DNA from 4 places in the Shewanella aegiceratis genome. Region 2 is predicted to be linked to each of the others. Evidence: predicted binding sites of a transcription regulator. Region 2 holds the regulator's gene; each other region holds the start of a gene.

Region 1 (3,923 bases), 1.6 Mb from region 2:
GGAAGATATAGTCGGCAAACTGGATCTCGGCAATGGCCGTCATGCCATTAGATGCCAGACCGTTGGCAAAACCAGCGATACCCTGCTCTGTCAGCGGCGTATTGAAACAACGATCGCGGCCAAACTTATCCTGTAGGCCCGAAGTAGCGCGAAATACCCCACCAAAATGGCCAACGTCTTCGCCGAAGATCACCGCCTTGTCGTCGGTTTCCATCGCAATGGTCAAGGCATCGTTGATGGCTTGTAACATATTAATCTTTGCCACGATTTAATCTCTCCCTGCGCTGCGTGGATAGGAATCAGGATATTTCTTGATGTGCTGCTTAAGCTCGGTCAGTTGCTGCTTGAGTCTCGGCGTCGGCTCGTCGAGGACATCTTCAATGATCTCGTCAATCTTAGGCGCTGGTAGCTTCTCGGCAACCTTCACTGCGGCCAGCACCTCTTCCCGGTACTTCTCATACATAGCCGCATCGTCACTCTCGGCGAGCCAGCCTTTGTTGATCAACCACAGTTTGAAGCGCTTAACCGGATCATGCTGCTGCCACTTGGCCTCTTCATCCTTAGAACGGTAGCCAGATGGGTCGTCCGAAGAGGAGTGAGCGCCAAGACGATAGGTCATGGCTTCGATCAGCACAGGTTTGTTGTGCTCCAACGCATAGGCTCTTGCCTGCTGGGTCGCGGCCATTACTGCCAGCATGTCGTTACCGTCCACGCGAATGGTGTGCATGCCATAGCCCACACCACGACTGGCGATACCGTTACCGGCAAATTGCTCGTTGGTCGGGGTCGAGATGGCGTAACCATTGTTACGACAGAAGAAGATAACTGGAGAGTTCAGCACTGCAGCCATGTTTAGACCAGCGTGGAAATCGCCCTCTGAGGCAGCGCCTTCACCGAAGTAGCAGATGGCAACGTTACGTTTGCCCTGCATCTTGAGGCTATAGCCAACACCCGTCGCCTGTGGGATCTGAGTGGCTAACGGCGATGAGATGGTCTGGTAATTGAGCGCCTCACAGCCGTAGTGGATCGGCATCTGACGGCCCTTACCCAGATCTTTCTCGTTACTGAACATCTGGTTCATAAACTGCTCAGTGGTAAAGCCACGATAGCGAATCGCCGCGTGCTCACGGTACTGGGCTAAAATAACATCGTCTTGATCCAGGGCGGCGACACTGCCGACCACGGCGGCTTCTTCACCGGTACAGGTCATGTAGAAGCTGATCCGTCCCTGACGCTGAGCGGCTAACATGCGCTCATCGAGTACTCGTGTGAACACACAAGTATCATAAATTTTGGCAGCCAAATCCTGATCGATCACGGGTAACACAGCATTTTCAAAGGTGGTACCGTCGGCTTGAAGGATCTTCAGGATCGGGATCGATAATGAATCCTTATCGAGAAAACTGACGCGATGGACAGTCTCTGTATTGCTCGTTGCGTTGCTCATACTATTCTCTTATCAGCTGAGTATTCTTGTTATCTGACTGCGAACAGCCTAAGTTGTTCACTATTCTCTATTATGACGCGGCCTTAAAGTTACGTTAACGTAAACTACCTAGCAAGCTATCACGGGGCGCGATTAGCAACTAGCTACCCTCACCCATGTATCGCTAGCTTTACAAGCCAGAGACTAAACCACGCGATAATCTTTGGCAGGCACTAAACACAGCACAGTGCGCTGGCCAACCGGCACATTGGCGTTGGGAAACACGATAGACTCAGATTCGGCCTCGACCTTAATCTCAGTCCCGCCATCCTTAGCCAATATATAACCTCTTGGAAACGCCGTAAAATTCTCTACGTCGTCGGCAAAGGTAAAGCTAAAGTCGTCAAACTGCTTGTTGATTGAGCGATTAACCTGGTAAAGATTCACCTGGCTCGGGTCAAACTCTCCGAGCTCGAGATCCCGGCCGCTTACCAGACGGGTCAACATCTCTTTCACCGCGATAAAGCGCGTCATATCGTTCTGCCCCATGGGCATCACCTTGCCAAGCTCTATGGTAAAGGCGTGGGCCTGATAACCGTGGGCCGAGAAGTAACTAAAGGTGGTCGTAGGTTCGTGGTGGAACAGCACTGTGTTGATGCCACAAGCGGCCAGGAACATGATCTGCTCACTGCTATAGGGCTCGCCATGGGGATAAGGGTAGATGGCAAACTTCTCATGCTTAGAGGCGCGAATTGCCGTGTGCAGGTCGTAGTGATAACGACTGCCGCCTTCTGGAGCAGCGTTGAAGAAGCGATCCACATACTGCTCCAGCTTCTTAGCACGGACCCGCTCGGCATTGCTCTCCCCCTTGGCATGGGCGCCGCTGAAGAGACGATTGAGGTTCTCTTCGACGAAACGTGTGCCATTGAGTATTGCAGGTGGGTTACCGATTAGAAACAGCAGGCGATGACGGGCGATCAGCGTCTCAGATAGTAGCGCAGTAATAAGCTGATCACACAGCTCGATAGGCGCCGTCTCGTTACCATGAACCGCCGACGAGAGCACTATGCTCTTAAGCGCATCTTCCTTTCCGTCTTGCTCGCTCTCTTGATTAGCTTCATGCGTAACGAGCGGCTCAAATTGGATGACGCCGGTATCCCATACCGACACCTGTGTGTGTTGCCCTAGGGTAAATTCAAACGCCTCGAGGCCGACAGGATTGTCTAGTGTCAATTGCAAAAAGTCTTTCGACAACATCAGGGTGTCTTGCACTGCAAACTCCTTACTGCATCACTACCACAGCGCCCACCTTGTAGGCCTGAAAGATAGCGACTCCTTGGATTTATTAGCATTATTATCAGTTGGCCAGCATAGTAACACTTAAGCGAGTCGACGACCACGCGGGCCAGTCGATCGCCGCATATTTTCCCTGTTGCATTCGTTAATCAGATAATACAGAATAAAGCCGTCTAGCCATCTAAACGTATAAAATTAACTGCGCTAGACGATTCGTTAGATAATTTAGACACTAGATAATTCGTTATCTAGATGAACAAAAGATAGATAAGCGTTAATCGAGAAGAGGTCGTACATGGCATTAGCAACATTTGGCGCAGGCTGTTTCTGGGGCGTAGAGTATTTTTTCAAGCAGATAGACGGCGTTACCTATGCCACCTGTGGCTATATGGGCGGTGACGACAAGGCGACCACCTATAAAGAGGTTAAGACGGGCACAACCGGGCACGCCGAGGTGGTACAGGTCGAGTTTGACGAGACCAAGGTGAGCTTCGACGATCTGCTGGCCGTGTTCTGGAGTAACCATAATCCCACCATGCTCAATATGCAGGGCGGCGATATCGGTAGCCAGTATCGCAGCGCCATCTTCTTCCACGACAAAACGCAGAAGGAACAGGCCGAAGCTTCAAAGTTAGCCCTCGCCCGCAGCGGTAAATGGGGGCTAAGACCCATAGTGACTGAGATAGTCCCAGTACTCACCTTCCATAAGGCGGAGGAGTATCATCAGAACTATCTGGAAAAGAACAACTTGCCTAGCTGTCACCTCACCTACTAGCACCGAGTTTTACATGCAGCCGATGCAAGTTGCGCCCACAAAAAAAGCCAGTGATTCACTGGCTTTTTTATTTTGTCTAAGTATTAAGCTGCTATGGAGTAACCGACCAAGGTTTAGTCAAGAGCAAGTTAGACCAGAGCGAGTTTGGCCAAACTTCGATTAGGCCAACAGCCGCTCTATCATCTGCTGGGCCTGCTCCAGCACCCTCTCGAGATGCGCCTCGCTGACAAAGCTTTCGCCATAGAGCTTAAACAACGCCTCTGTGCCCGATGGGCGCGCGGCGAACCAGGCTTTTTCGGTCACTACCTTGATGCCGCCGATAGTCGCGCCATTGCCCGGGGCATGGGTCAGCACCTCGAGGATGGCATCTCCCGCCATGGCTTCACAGCCAAGATCGCTGACATTCAGGGGCTCGCTCACCAACTG
Region 2 (3,923 bases):
CTGCTGCCAGCTGCTTAAATCAATATCTGTCTCGCTCAGCAGCGCCTTCTTGGAACTCAAGAGTCCCACCAGCTCGACGCTGACCTCAAGCTCCTTATTGAGCACTGGGCGAGCCCGCTTGAAGAGATCGATCCAGGCTTCGCCTATGTTGCCTATGCCCAGCAGCAGGACACCGATACGCTTGCGCGGACCGGCGCAGCGTCTGTGCACCTTCTGGGTCAACAGGTTCACCTGCGCCTTAGGCACCAGAGTCACCAGGCTAAGGCCATCATTACACAGAGGATGGGCCTCACGGCTCAACAGACGCGAGAAGCCGCGGCGATAGAGGCTGGCATCGGCGCTTACCAGGGCCACCAGGCCGAGATCGTCACGCAGCTGTAACTCATCGATTCCCAGTTCGCTGCGCTTGGCCTCGAAGATCGCCTGGGCCTGCTTCTGATTCTCATGGGTAAAGGCCAGTTCGGCGCGACCGTGGGCCAGCGACCAATAGGCCAGTGGCGTCAGGCCTGACTGGGCAAAACAGGCCAGCAGCTGCGGCAGCTCGACCCCTATGGTTAGGCTAAACAGGCTGACGCTGGAGAGGCTGGTCACCACAGGGGCACTGGCCGACGAGCTCTTAGGGGCGATCAGGGTAAAGTCTGTATGGGGTGCGTAGCTTGAACGCACCGCCAGGCTAACTTCGGTGTCGAACAGTGGCTGCAGTGTACGGTTATGCAGCACTGGAGAGCCAAGGTGCGCCAGGCGGTTCGCCTCGGTGAGCGACATGCTCTTAAGCAACTTGGCATCGTTAATTCGGTTAGGATCGGCGTTGAACACCCCTTCCACATCTGTCCAGATGGTGACACGTTCGATATCCGCCAAGCTGGCCAGCAATGTGGCGCTAAAATCTGAGCCGTTACGGCCCAACAGCAGGGTGTCGCCCTGCTCATTGGCGCAGATAAAGCCAGTGATCACCAGACGCTCTTGAGGATGGGCCTCTAGCAGCGCCTGCACCTTCTGGCGCGACTCGCCAAGGCGGATCTGCGGTACAGCGCCTTCATCGGCGACCAAGAGGGTGCGGGCATCGACATCGGTCGCCGCCACGCCAGACTCGCGCAGCAGCGCTGCCAGCAGACGGGAAGACCAGCGCTCGCCGAAACTTACTACCTGGTTGCGTTGATAATCGTTGAGCTCATCGAGCGACAACAGGCTGGTCAGCTGCGACTTGTCGGTGGCCAGTCGCTCTCTCAGGCTACGGGCCTGCTCGTTGGAGAGCAGCTGCTCGATTAGATTCTGCTGGTAACTCACCAGCACCTGTAACTCTTCCTGCCACAGCTGATCTGTGTCGCACAGCTCCAGCAGGCGATATAGGAAATTGGTACTCTTGCCCGCGGCCGACACCACGATAAGATCATCGCTGTGGCCATGGGTCAGTAAAATGTGGGCGACGCGGCGGTAACAATCTGCATCCGCTAAACTAGAACCACCAAACTTATGCAAATGACATCGTGTCATTATCTGCTCCTCAAACCCTTTAACTACTTACCGCGATAGCCGCTTCTAAACCCGCAAGAATATCTGCCACCAGATCCTCGCCATCTTCTATGCCCACTGACAAACGGATCAGGGTATCTTTCACACCCGCCTCACGGCGCGCCTCCGGGTCCATGGCTCTGTGGGTCATGGTCGCGGGGACCGCCACCAGACTCTCTACGCCTCCCAGACTCTCGGCTACCGAGAAGTATTGTAACGCATCTAAAAAGGCAACGAGTGCCGATTCGCCACCTTTTAATTCAAAACTCAGCATAGCGCCGAAGCCCTTCTGCTGTCTGGCCGCAATTTCATGGCCAGGATGCTCGGCAAGTCCCGGATAATACACTTTTTCCACCGCATTGTGGTCACAAAGCAATGCCAATACCTTCTGAGCGTTGGCTTGGTGTTCACGAATGCGCACCGCCAGGGTTCTCAGCCCCCTCAGGGTCAGGTAGCTGTCGAAGGCCGACCCGGTCAGACCAAGGGTGTTCGACCACCAGTGCAGCAGCTCGCCCACCTCAGGGTCTTTGGCCACCACGGCGCCGCCTACCACATCGCTGTGACCATTGATATATTTAGTGGTGGAGTGCACCACGATATCGGCCCCCAGCAGCAGTGGCTGTTGTAACACGGGAGAAAGGAAGGTGTTGTCCACCACCACCTGAGCGCCCACCTTATGGCTCGCCTGGGCGATGGCCTCGATATCGACTACTCGCAGCAGCGGGTTAGAGGGGGTCTCCAGCCAAACCATCTTGGGTGACTGGGTCAGCGCCTGCTCAAGCGCACGCTCGTCGGTTTGATCCACCGCCAATAGCTTAAAGGCGCCCTTCTTGGCCAGGTTGGTGAAGAGGCGATAGCTGCCGCCATAGCAATCGTGGGGCACCACCAGCAGATCCTCTGGGCCTAACAGGCTGGTCACCAGGGTGATGGCCGCCATGCCGGTACAGGTCACCACACCGGTCGCCCCTTGTTCCAGTTCGGCAATCGCATCACCGAGAATAGAGCGGGTCGGATTGCCGGAACGGCTGTAATCGAATGCCCGCGGCTGTTGATGCCCTTCAAACGAGTAGTTTGTCGACAGATAGATAGGTGGCACCACGGCACCGTGCTGAGTGTCTGACTCTATGCCTCGTCGTACGGCGGCGGTGGCTAGTTTACGCGCTGTCATCTTCAACTCCTCAATATGGATCTGGGCAGGCACCTCGGATAAAAGAGATGTCTGGACGTCTAAATGTACCTAAGCCGGTAGTGAGCGTCAACAACTTTTGGACGTTTAGACGTCCAAACATTTAGAAATCTATTTGCATTTGCCAAAAATTCGAGGCAATAATTTGACTGTAATTTGTAAGGGTTTAAAATCTGCACCGAATTTTAGAATTTACAGGTGAGTCAATGACTGAGTGGAATGGCGATTATATCAGCCCCTATGCTGAACATGGTAAGAAGAATGAGCAGGTAAAGAAGATCACTGTCTCTATTCCTCTTAAGGTGCTTAAGGTGTTAACCGACGAACGCACCCGGCGCCAGGTCAACAACTTGCGTCACGCCACTAACAGCGAGCTGCTGTGCGAGGCCTTCCTGCACGCCTACACCGGTCAACCACTCCCCCAAGACGATGACCTGTCTAAAGACAAGCCAGATAGCATCCCAGCCGAAGTCAAACGTCTGATGACCGAGATGGGCATAGAGTGGGAAGAGATGGAGTGATCCACTCACACACGAATCGATAGAGGGATCGCTAGGCGGTCCCTCTTTTAGTTTTCAACCTTAGCCTGGAACATTGCAGTGCCTGCACTTCCGCTCGATCCCCATATTCTGGCGCTAGCCTCGCTTATCGTCTTCGTCGGCGCCCTCACCCAGAGCCTAATCGGTTTCGGCATGGCGGTCGTCGCCGCGCCCCTGCTCTACCTTATCGAACCGTCACTTGTGCCTGCGCCCGTGATCCTGATGGGATTCTCTATCGCCCTGCTGACTCTGATCCGCGAGCGTGGCGCCCTGGAATTCAACGGCCTGCAATATGCCTTGCTGGGACGCATCCCCGGCGGACTGATCGGCGCTGGCCTGCTCATGGTCGCCCCCCAGGACGTGCTCGGCATGACCATCGCCATCATCGTTGCCATCGCCGTACTGCTAAGCCTGATGCGGCTCAACCTAGTGGTCAACCGACGCAGCCTGTTTATCGCCGGGGTGATCTCGGGGATCTTCGGCAACATCGCCGCCATAGGCGGACCACCGCTGGCCATACTGCTCTCGGGTAAAGATGCCAAGCAGTTTCGCGCGGCCCTGTCGGCCTTCTTCATCTTCAGCTCCACTATCGCCATAGTGATCTTAGGGCTTACCGGTCTGCTGACCCTGCATCACTTCTACTGCTCGGCGCTGCTACTCCCCTCTGTGCTGCTGGGTTACCTGAT
Region 3 (3,923 bases), 1.6 Mb from region 2:
CATTATTGCCGATGGCGATATCCGCAATGTGATCGATATAGTCTCTTCCGATCCCGCGTTGGCGGCGCATCTGCTATGGCGCAGCAACTCGGCGGCTAACGCCAGCGTGTCATCGAAGAATCGTTCATTGAAAGATGCGCTGGTGCGCCTGGGCCAGGTCAATATCTACCGTTATGCCTTCACCTTCTACCTCAAGGAGCGTCTCGACGAGTTGCCACAGCCCTACAAGAAGCTGGTATACGGCTACTGGGCGCTCACCGAGAGCATTGCCACCGACGCCGTGGATAGCCTGCATCATATGGAAGGGGTAAATATCAATCCCGATGAGGTGCAGACCCTGGCGCTGTTTAGCGTATTTGGCGAGATCATCGCCTTGACCGCCTTCGCCTACCTGAATGCCGAGTCGGAGCAGTCGTTCCCGCTCTCTATCATCAAGTCGCTGATCGATAATCAGAAGCAGACGCTGACCCTTGAGGCGTTCGAGTCACTAGGACTGGATGAGGAACTCAGAGAAGAGTTTATGATCGCCCATAACCTGCGTCAGACTCGCAATCCAGACTCACCGGGTCTGGTGCTTCGCAGAGTGCTCTCCATGCGCAATCAACTGCTTAATCCGCTCTAGGGCCTGTTGACCTTTTAGGTTCATTTTTGCAGCATTCTGTATCGATTTTATTCAAGGCAGAGTGATTGTAATCTAGTGAGCTACATCAATGAGCGGTAACGTAGTCGAAAAATGATACAGACGCTGCCCGCAGGGTTCGTCTTGAGCACGTTCAACTCTTTGTTACTCGGCTTTTATATAGAATAACTATATCTCAAGCCTCGAGCCGCGATTTGAACGTGCTCAATTAGAACAAAATTTGTTCTCAAAAGGCCAACAGGCCCTAGGGTCTTCGACCTGATAAAAGAAAACCTGCCGAGTGCAGGTTTTTTTGTGCCTTAATTTTAGCTTTTCTGAAATTGCGCCTTTAGTGCCCCTGACGCTCCAGCCCCTCAGAGGTCACCAGATTGAGCCACTGCTGGGCGAGGCGCGCACTGCTGCCGTTGCTGCGATAGGCGCCAAACAGCGGGCGTCTGAGCCCTTCTGATCCCAGTTTTACCGCCTTGAGCGACAGACCATGAGCCTCGTTGATCGACCAACTCGGCAGGGCGGCAACCCCATCCTTGCAGGCGATGCGTTGCAGCAACATGGCGGTGAGATCGCAGCGGATCTGCTTGGCAACCGGCACGCCCGCAGGCTCCATGAAGTGGCGGTAGATATCCAGTCTGTCTAGTGGCACTGGGTAGGTGAGCAGGGTCTGATCCTTAAGCTGCGCCGCCGTGACATAGGGAAGTTCGGCCAGCGGATGATCCGCGGCAACCAGGAGCTTGACCTCGAAATCGAACAGGTGCTGATAGGCGATATCATGGTCGGGAATAGGGTCTGAGGTGAGCACCACATCCAGCTGTCCCTGTTTGAGCGCGGTTAGCGAGTCGAACAGGTGGCGGCTCGACAGCTCCAAGTTGGTGTGGGGAAAGCTGGCATTAAACTGCTCGATCACCGGCATCAGCCAACGAAAACAGCTGTGGCATTCGATACCCACAAAGAGATCTCTCGCCTCGCCGCCCAGGCCATTCTTCAGATCGATTTCGGTTTCTATCACCTTAGGCAAGATCTCTTCGGCCAGATTGAGCAGCCGGGCTCCCTCCTGGGTAAAGGAGAGGGGTTTACTCTTACGCACGAATATCGCCGAGTTGATGCGGGTCTCCAGTTCCTTGATCTGGTGGGATAAGGCCGACTGGGTGACAAAGCGCTTCTTGGCTGCGCCCGCGAGACTGCCGCTCTCTTTCAGGGCGACCAATGTACGTAAATGCCTAAGCTCTATCATTTTTACCTCACATGAATTTGGCTCATGTTGCTCGTGAAATCAATTCGATTGCGAGACAACAGACTAGCACAATAAACTTCTAGACGTCCAGACGCCTGTTTTAGTTTGTTGTGCAATTTCAGTTCTCAAACCTGTATTGCGATGACAGCGAAGGGCGCTAACCATGAATTTCGCTCATCTTAATGCAAAAGGTATACAATATGCAAACTCTAGATATCGCATCATTAGGCTTTCCCCGCATAGGTCGTCAACGGGAACTCAAATTCGCCCTGGAAAAATATTGGCGTGGCGAGATAGACCAGGCGCAGCTGCAATCGCTCGCCAGTGAACTGCGCAGAACCCATTGGCAGTGGCAGCAGGCGGCGGGGGTGAAGCAAGTGCCGGTAGGGGACTTTGCCTTCTACGATCAGGTGCTCACCCTGAGCGCCACCATCAATGCCATCCCGGCGCGCCATCGCAGCGGCGAGCAGGTGGATCTCGACACCCTGTTTCGAGTGGCCCGTGGCCGCGCCCCCACCGGGGAGGCGAGCCGCGCCGCCCAGATGAAGAAATACTTCAACACCAACTATCACTACATAGTGCCCGAGCTCACGGCGAATCAGCGCTTCGAGATAGCTTATGAGCAGCTGTTCGACGAGGTGGCCGAGGCTAAATCCCTGGGGCATCAGCCTAAGCCGGTATTGCTTGGCCCGGTCAGCTACCTCTATCTTGCCAAGTGCGAGGGCGAGCCCTTCGATAAGCTGAGCCTACTGCCCAACTTGCTCGAGGCCTACCAAGCGATTCTGGCGCGATTTGCCGATCAAGGCGTGAACTGGGTGCAGCTCGACGAGCCTATCTTGGCGCTGGAGCTAGATGATGACTGGCTGGCGGCCTTCGAGCCGGCATACAGGGAACTCAGTGGCCAGGGGGTTAAGCTGCTGCTGGCCAGTTACTATGGCTCTGTGGCCCATCATCATGAGTTGATTAAGGAGCTCGTGGTCGATGGCCTGCATCTGGATCTGGTGAGCGATGCCGAGCAGCTCACTTTGTTTGGCACCAGCTTGAAGACGACGCAGGTGCTCAGCCTTGGGGTGATCAACGGCCGCAACGTGTGGGCGGCGGATCTCGACATCTTGGCCGAGCGTCTGCGCGCTGTAGTGGCAGATCTTGGCGATCGTGTCTGGCTGGCGCCTTCCTGTTCGCTCTTACACGTGCCCGTGGATCTGGAGAGCGAAACCGAGCTGACGCCAGAGCTCGCCAATCAACTCAGCTTTGCCAAGCAGAAACTCGACGAGCTAGCTGCGCTGCGCACCCTGTTGCTTACCCCACAAAGCGAGGCGGCGCAGGCGATAGTGGCGCGCTGTGAGGCGAGGCGTCAGGCCCGAGAGCAGGCGGCCAACCCTGAGGTGCTGGCGAGGCTCAAAGCCTTAACGCCTGAGGATTTCAATCGTCCTAGCGGTTTTGGCGAGCGCCGCCTAAAGCAGCAGGCCCGTTTTCGTCTGCCGCTGTTGCCCACCACCACCATTGGATCCTTCCCGCAGACGCCGGCCATTCGCGGCCTGCGCAGTCGCTGGCGTAAGGGCGAGCTGACCGAGCAGGCCTATGTGGCGCAGCTCGAGGCGGTGACCCGTGACAGCATAGCGCGTCAGCTTAAGTTGGGGATCGATGTCTTGGTCCATGGTGAGGCAGAGCGTAACGACATGGTGGAGTATTTCGGCGAGCAGCTCGACGGGGTAGGCTTTACCCAGTTTGCCTGGGTGCAGAGTTACGGCTCACGCTGCGTCAAGCCGCCGCTCATCTATGGCGATGTCTCACGTCGTCAGCCGATGACACTCGCCTGGGCGAGCTTCGCCCAGAGCCTGACCGACAGGCCGGTGAAGGGGATGTTGACCGGCCCAGTCACCATACTGCATTGGTCTTTCGCCCGGGAAGATATCGGCCGTGAGCAGATCGCCAATCAGCTTGCCCTGGCGATCCGTGACGAGGTGGCCGACCTGCAGGCGGCGGGTATCGGCATCATACAGATAGATGAACCGGCGTTTCGTGAAGGCCTGCCACTGAAGGCCAGTGACTGGA
Region 4 (3,923 bases), 220 kb from region 2:
CCCGCTGCTTCTCGCCCCCGGACAGGGAGGCGTAGGTCTGTCCGGCGCGATCCTTGAGCCCCACGGTTTCCAGGGCCTGACTCACCGCCAGGCGGTCAGCTTTAGTGGTCATGGAGAAGGCGGACTTGTGTGGGGTGAGCCCCAATGCCACCAGCTGGGCCGTGGTCATGTCGAAATGCTGGGGCGTGTCTTGCAGCACCACGGCCACCTCGCGGGCAAAGGCCCTGGCGCTCAGGCTGGCGATGGGCTGGCCAAACAGTTGGATCTCGCCGCTGCTTGGGGTGAGGAAACGATAGAGACAGCGCAGCAGGCTGGACTTGCCGGCGCCGTTGGGGCCTATGATCCCCAGCATCTTGCCTTCTGGCAGATCCAACTTGACCCCAGAGAGGATGGTGCGCTCGCCGCAGCGCCAGCTGAGATCCCGTACCGACAGCGCTGGGCGCGCGCAGGCGCCATCGCCGATGGCTGCACCAGCACCTGTGTCTGTACCTAAAATTGCATCGTCACTGGCGCCGTGAGACAGGAGTGATTCTGTTTGTGATGGCTGACTAGGGGCGCTCAAGGTCGCGCCCTCCGGGAAGCAGCGCCGAGGCGCCCTCTCCCTTGGGCCAGACTCGGCCCCGAGGTATTCTTCATCTATTGGCTCCCTCAAGTCACCCGCTTGAGATAGTGGTTAGAGAGTAGGCAGGTATCCTGACTCGTGGCCAACCGGTCGACTTAGACCTAGCGGCACACTCACAGTTGCGGGCACAGTTTGGGCTAGCGGCGCTGGGCCTTCCCCAATTCCCTATTAAGTCCGAGTTATCGCCTTGGCGATCTCGACACCATACTCCCGGCGCAGGCGGTCCCTGCGCACGGTTATTATGCTAAATTTCGCGCCCCTGGCAAGCGGGCTGCGAATTGGGCTATCACTTCAGAGCAAATCTATTACTCGGCGTCGTGCCAGTGCAGGCGCCAGTAGCCCTCTCCCGCCTTGTCGCGGTAATGTCTTATCTTGACCACGCTGCCGTAGTCCAGGCTCAGCCGGGTATAGAAGCCTACGGCGCGCTCTACCCCCAGGGCCTTGGCCATCAGGTGACGTATCACGCCGCCGTGAGTGAGCAGTAACAAGGCCTCGCCGCAATGCTGATGCACCAACTGCTCGACCACCTCGTCGACACGCCGCTCGAACTCAGCCATGGGCTCCCCCTCGGGCAGCGAATTGGCCCAAGGGTCCCGCCAATAGGCACTCAGCTCCTCACCGTGATCGGCATGCAGCTCAGGGATAGGCTGGCCATCCCAACGGCCGAAGTAGATCTCCTTGAGCCCGGCATCCAGGGCCACCTTCACCTGATTCTTAGCGGTGAGGTGCTCGGCAAATACACGGCAACGCTTGAGCGGCGAGCTGATCACCCTGTCCACCGCCTGGGGCAGCTTGGCATAGGCCAGCTGCATCTGGGCGAAGCCTATCTCGGTGAGAGGTTGATCGCTATGTCCGCGCAGCAAGTTGCCGCCTTCACATTCGCCGTGGCGCATCAAATAGAGTGTCGTTTGCGTCATAACTGCAGCATTAAACCTTTAAAATCTAGATGGTTAGCAGGATACTCTCTGGAAGTATCCCGTGGCAATGAAAGATAAATAAGACCTTGAAAAACTTTCAGATTCACCCACTATCAAGGGGAGAGCCTTTTGCCATGGGAACGCGGCTAAACCAGCATTCTTCCTCGAAGCCAAACCAGATTTAAGCTTATACTCATTTGACTTGCCCTGGGTATTATAAGTCGATTAGTATAGACGTCTATACGTTTATACATCCAAAATAAAAATAGCACGTCAAATCGATAGACGAGGCAGTTTAGGCAATAGGTCAGTTGAAGTAGGTGAAAGTTATGGCGACCCAATCCCCTGTTCGAAACGTAAGGCAGATTAACGACGCGATCCGCGCGCGGCTCAATAAGGAAATTTTGATCCTCGACGGCGCCATGGGCACCATGATCCAGAACCACAAGCTGGAGGAGGCCGACTTTCGCGGCGAGCGCTTTAAGGAGTGGCCCTGCGATCTCAAGGGTAACAACGACCTGTTGGTGCTGACCCAGCCCGAGCTTATCAAGCAGATCCACAAGGATTACCTACTGGCGGGCGCCGACATCATAGAGACCAACACCTTCAACGCCACCCAGGTGGCCATGGCCGACTATGAGATGCAGGAGCTGTCACGGGAGATCAACTTAGAGGGCGCTCGCTTGGCCCGCGCCGCCTGTGACGAGATAGCAGCAGAAACCGGCCGTCCATGCTATGTGGCCGGGGTTCTCGGCCCCACCAACCGTACCTGCTCTATCAGCCCGGATGTGAACGACCCTGGCTATCGTAATATCCATTTCGACGATCTGGTAGAGGCCTATATCGAGTCGACTCAGGCCCTTATCGAGGGCGGCGCCGACATCATCATGGTCGAGACCATCTTCGATACCCTCAACGCCAAGGCGGCGCTGTTTGCCATCGAGACATTGTTCGACCAGCTGGGCCAGCGTCTGCCCGTGATGATCTCGGGCACCATTACCGATGCCTCGGGCCGCACACTCACGGGTCAAACTACAGAAGCCTTCTACAACTCGCTACGCCACGTGAAACCGCTCTCCATCGGTCTCAACTGCGCCCTGGGGCCACAGGAGCTGCGCCCCTATGTGGAGGAGCTATCGAAGATCGCCGAGTGTTATGTGTCGGCGCACCCCAACGCCGGCCTGCCCAACGAGTTTGGCGGCTACGATGAGACCCCAGAGCAGATGGCCGAGGTGATCGGTCCCTGGGCCGAGGAAGGCCTGCTCAACATCATAGGTGGCTGCTGCGGTACCACCCCAGACCATATCAAGGCGATCCGCGCCGCCGTCATCAAGCATAGCGCCCGTAAATTGCCCGATCTGCCGGTGGCCTGTCGCCTCTCAGGCCTGGAGCCGCTGACCATAGATGCCGACTCGCTGTTTGTTAACGTGGGCGAGCGCACCAACGTGACCGGCTCGGCCAAGTTTCTACGCCTGATCAAGACGGGCGAATATGAAGAGGCGCTGTCGGTCGCCAGGGATCAGGTGGAGAACGGCGCCCAGATCATCGATATCAACATGGACGAGGGGATGCTGGACGGCGTCGAGGTGATGCAGAAGTTCCTCAACCTTATCGCCTCCGAGCCCGACATCAGCCGGGTGCCCATCATGATCGACTCCTCCAAGTGGGAGGTGATCGAGGCCGGGCTCAAGTGCATTCAAGGTAAGGGTGTGGTGAACTCCATCTCCCTCAAGGAGGGCGAGGCCAAGTTTATCGAGCAGGCCACCCTAGTGAAGCGCTACGGCGCGGCGGCCATCATCATGGCCTTCGACGAGGTGGGTCAGGCCGACACCATGGCACGCAAGATAGAGATCTGTACCCGCGCCTACCGGGTATTGGTGGATAAGGTGGGCTTCCCGCCGGAAGATATTATCTTCGACCCCAACATCTTCGCCATCGCCACCGGCATCGACGAGCATGACAACTATGCGGTGGACTTCATCGAGGCGACGCGCGAGATCAAGCGTACCCTGCCCCATGCGATGATCTCCGGCGGCGTGTCCAACGTCTCCTTCTCCTTCCGCGGTAACAACCCGGTGCGCGAGGCGATCCACGCCGTGTTCCTCTATCACGCCATTCAGGCGGGGATGGACATGGGCATAGTCAACGCCGGTCAGCTGGCGATCTATGACGACATTGACCCTGAGCTTAAGGCCAGGGTAGAGGCCGTGGTACAGAACCTGCCCTGCCCGGTGGAAGGATCGAACAATACAGAACAGCTACTGGAGATCGCCGAGCAGTACCGTGGCGACGGTGCTACGGGCGCCAAGAAGGAAGATCTCGAGTGGCGCAGCTGGCCGGTCAACAAGCGTCTGGAACACGCCCTGGTCAAGGGGATCACAGAG

The links. Region 2 encodes MetJ, which represses methionine synthesis genes. Its sites were predicted from a motif close to TAGACGTCTAGACGTCTA; they were not measured.
Region 1: a site for MetJ is predicted at 2,897-2,914, ahead of msrA (peptide-methionine (S)-S-oxide reductase MsrA). Genes of this name have one in related genera too.
Region 3: a site for MetJ is predicted at 1,941-1,958, ahead of metE (5-methyltetrahydropteroyltriglutamate--homocysteine S-methyltransferase). Genes of this name have one in related genera too.
Region 4: a site for MetJ is predicted at 1,771-1,788, ahead of metH (methionine synthase). Genes of this name have one in related genera too.

The regions. Positions count from the first base shown of each region.
Region 1 is NZ_CP080416.1:2,183,299-2,187,221, reverse strand. Features, by position in the region: gene K0H80_RS09790 (alpha-ketoacid dehydrogenase subunit beta) at 1-265, opposite strand, end outside; gene K0H80_RS09785 (thiamine pyrophosphate-dependent dehydrogenase E1 component subunit alpha) at 269-1,447, opposite strand; gene astE (succinylglutamate desuccinylase) at 1,631-2,683, opposite strand; gene msrA (peptide-methionine (S)-S-oxide reductase MsrA) at 3,018-3,497, shown strand; gene pgm (phosphoglucomutase (alpha-D-glucose-1,6-bisphosphate-dependent)) at 3,657-3,923, opposite strand, start outside.
Region 2 is NZ_CP080416.1:580,739-584,661, reverse strand. Features, by position in the region: gene K0H80_RS02625 (bifunctional aspartate kinase/homoserine dehydrogenase II) at 1-1,494, opposite strand, end outside; gene metB (cystathionine gamma-synthase) at 1,514-2,680, opposite strand; gene metJ (met regulon transcriptional regulator MetJ) at 2,905-3,219, shown strand; gene K0H80_RS02610 (sulfite exporter TauE/SafE family protein) at 3,298-3,923, shown strand, end outside.
Region 3 is NZ_CP080416.1:3,503,303-3,507,225, reverse strand. Features, by position in the region: gene K0H80_RS15310 (HDOD domain-containing protein) at 1-622, shown strand, start outside; gene K0H80_RS15305 (LysR family transcriptional regulator) at 969-1,868, opposite strand; gene metE (5-methyltetrahydropteroyltriglutamate--homocysteine S-methyltransferase) at 2,069-3,923, shown strand, end outside.
Region 4 is NZ_CP080416.1:803,210-807,132, reverse strand. Features, by position in the region: gene K0H80_RS03615 (ABC transporter ATP-binding protein) at 1-562, opposite strand, end outside; cobalamin riboswitch at 667-845, opposite strand; gene K0H80_RS03610 (histidine phosphatase family protein) at 928-1,539, opposite strand; gene metH (methionine synthase) at 1,869-3,923, shown strand, end outside.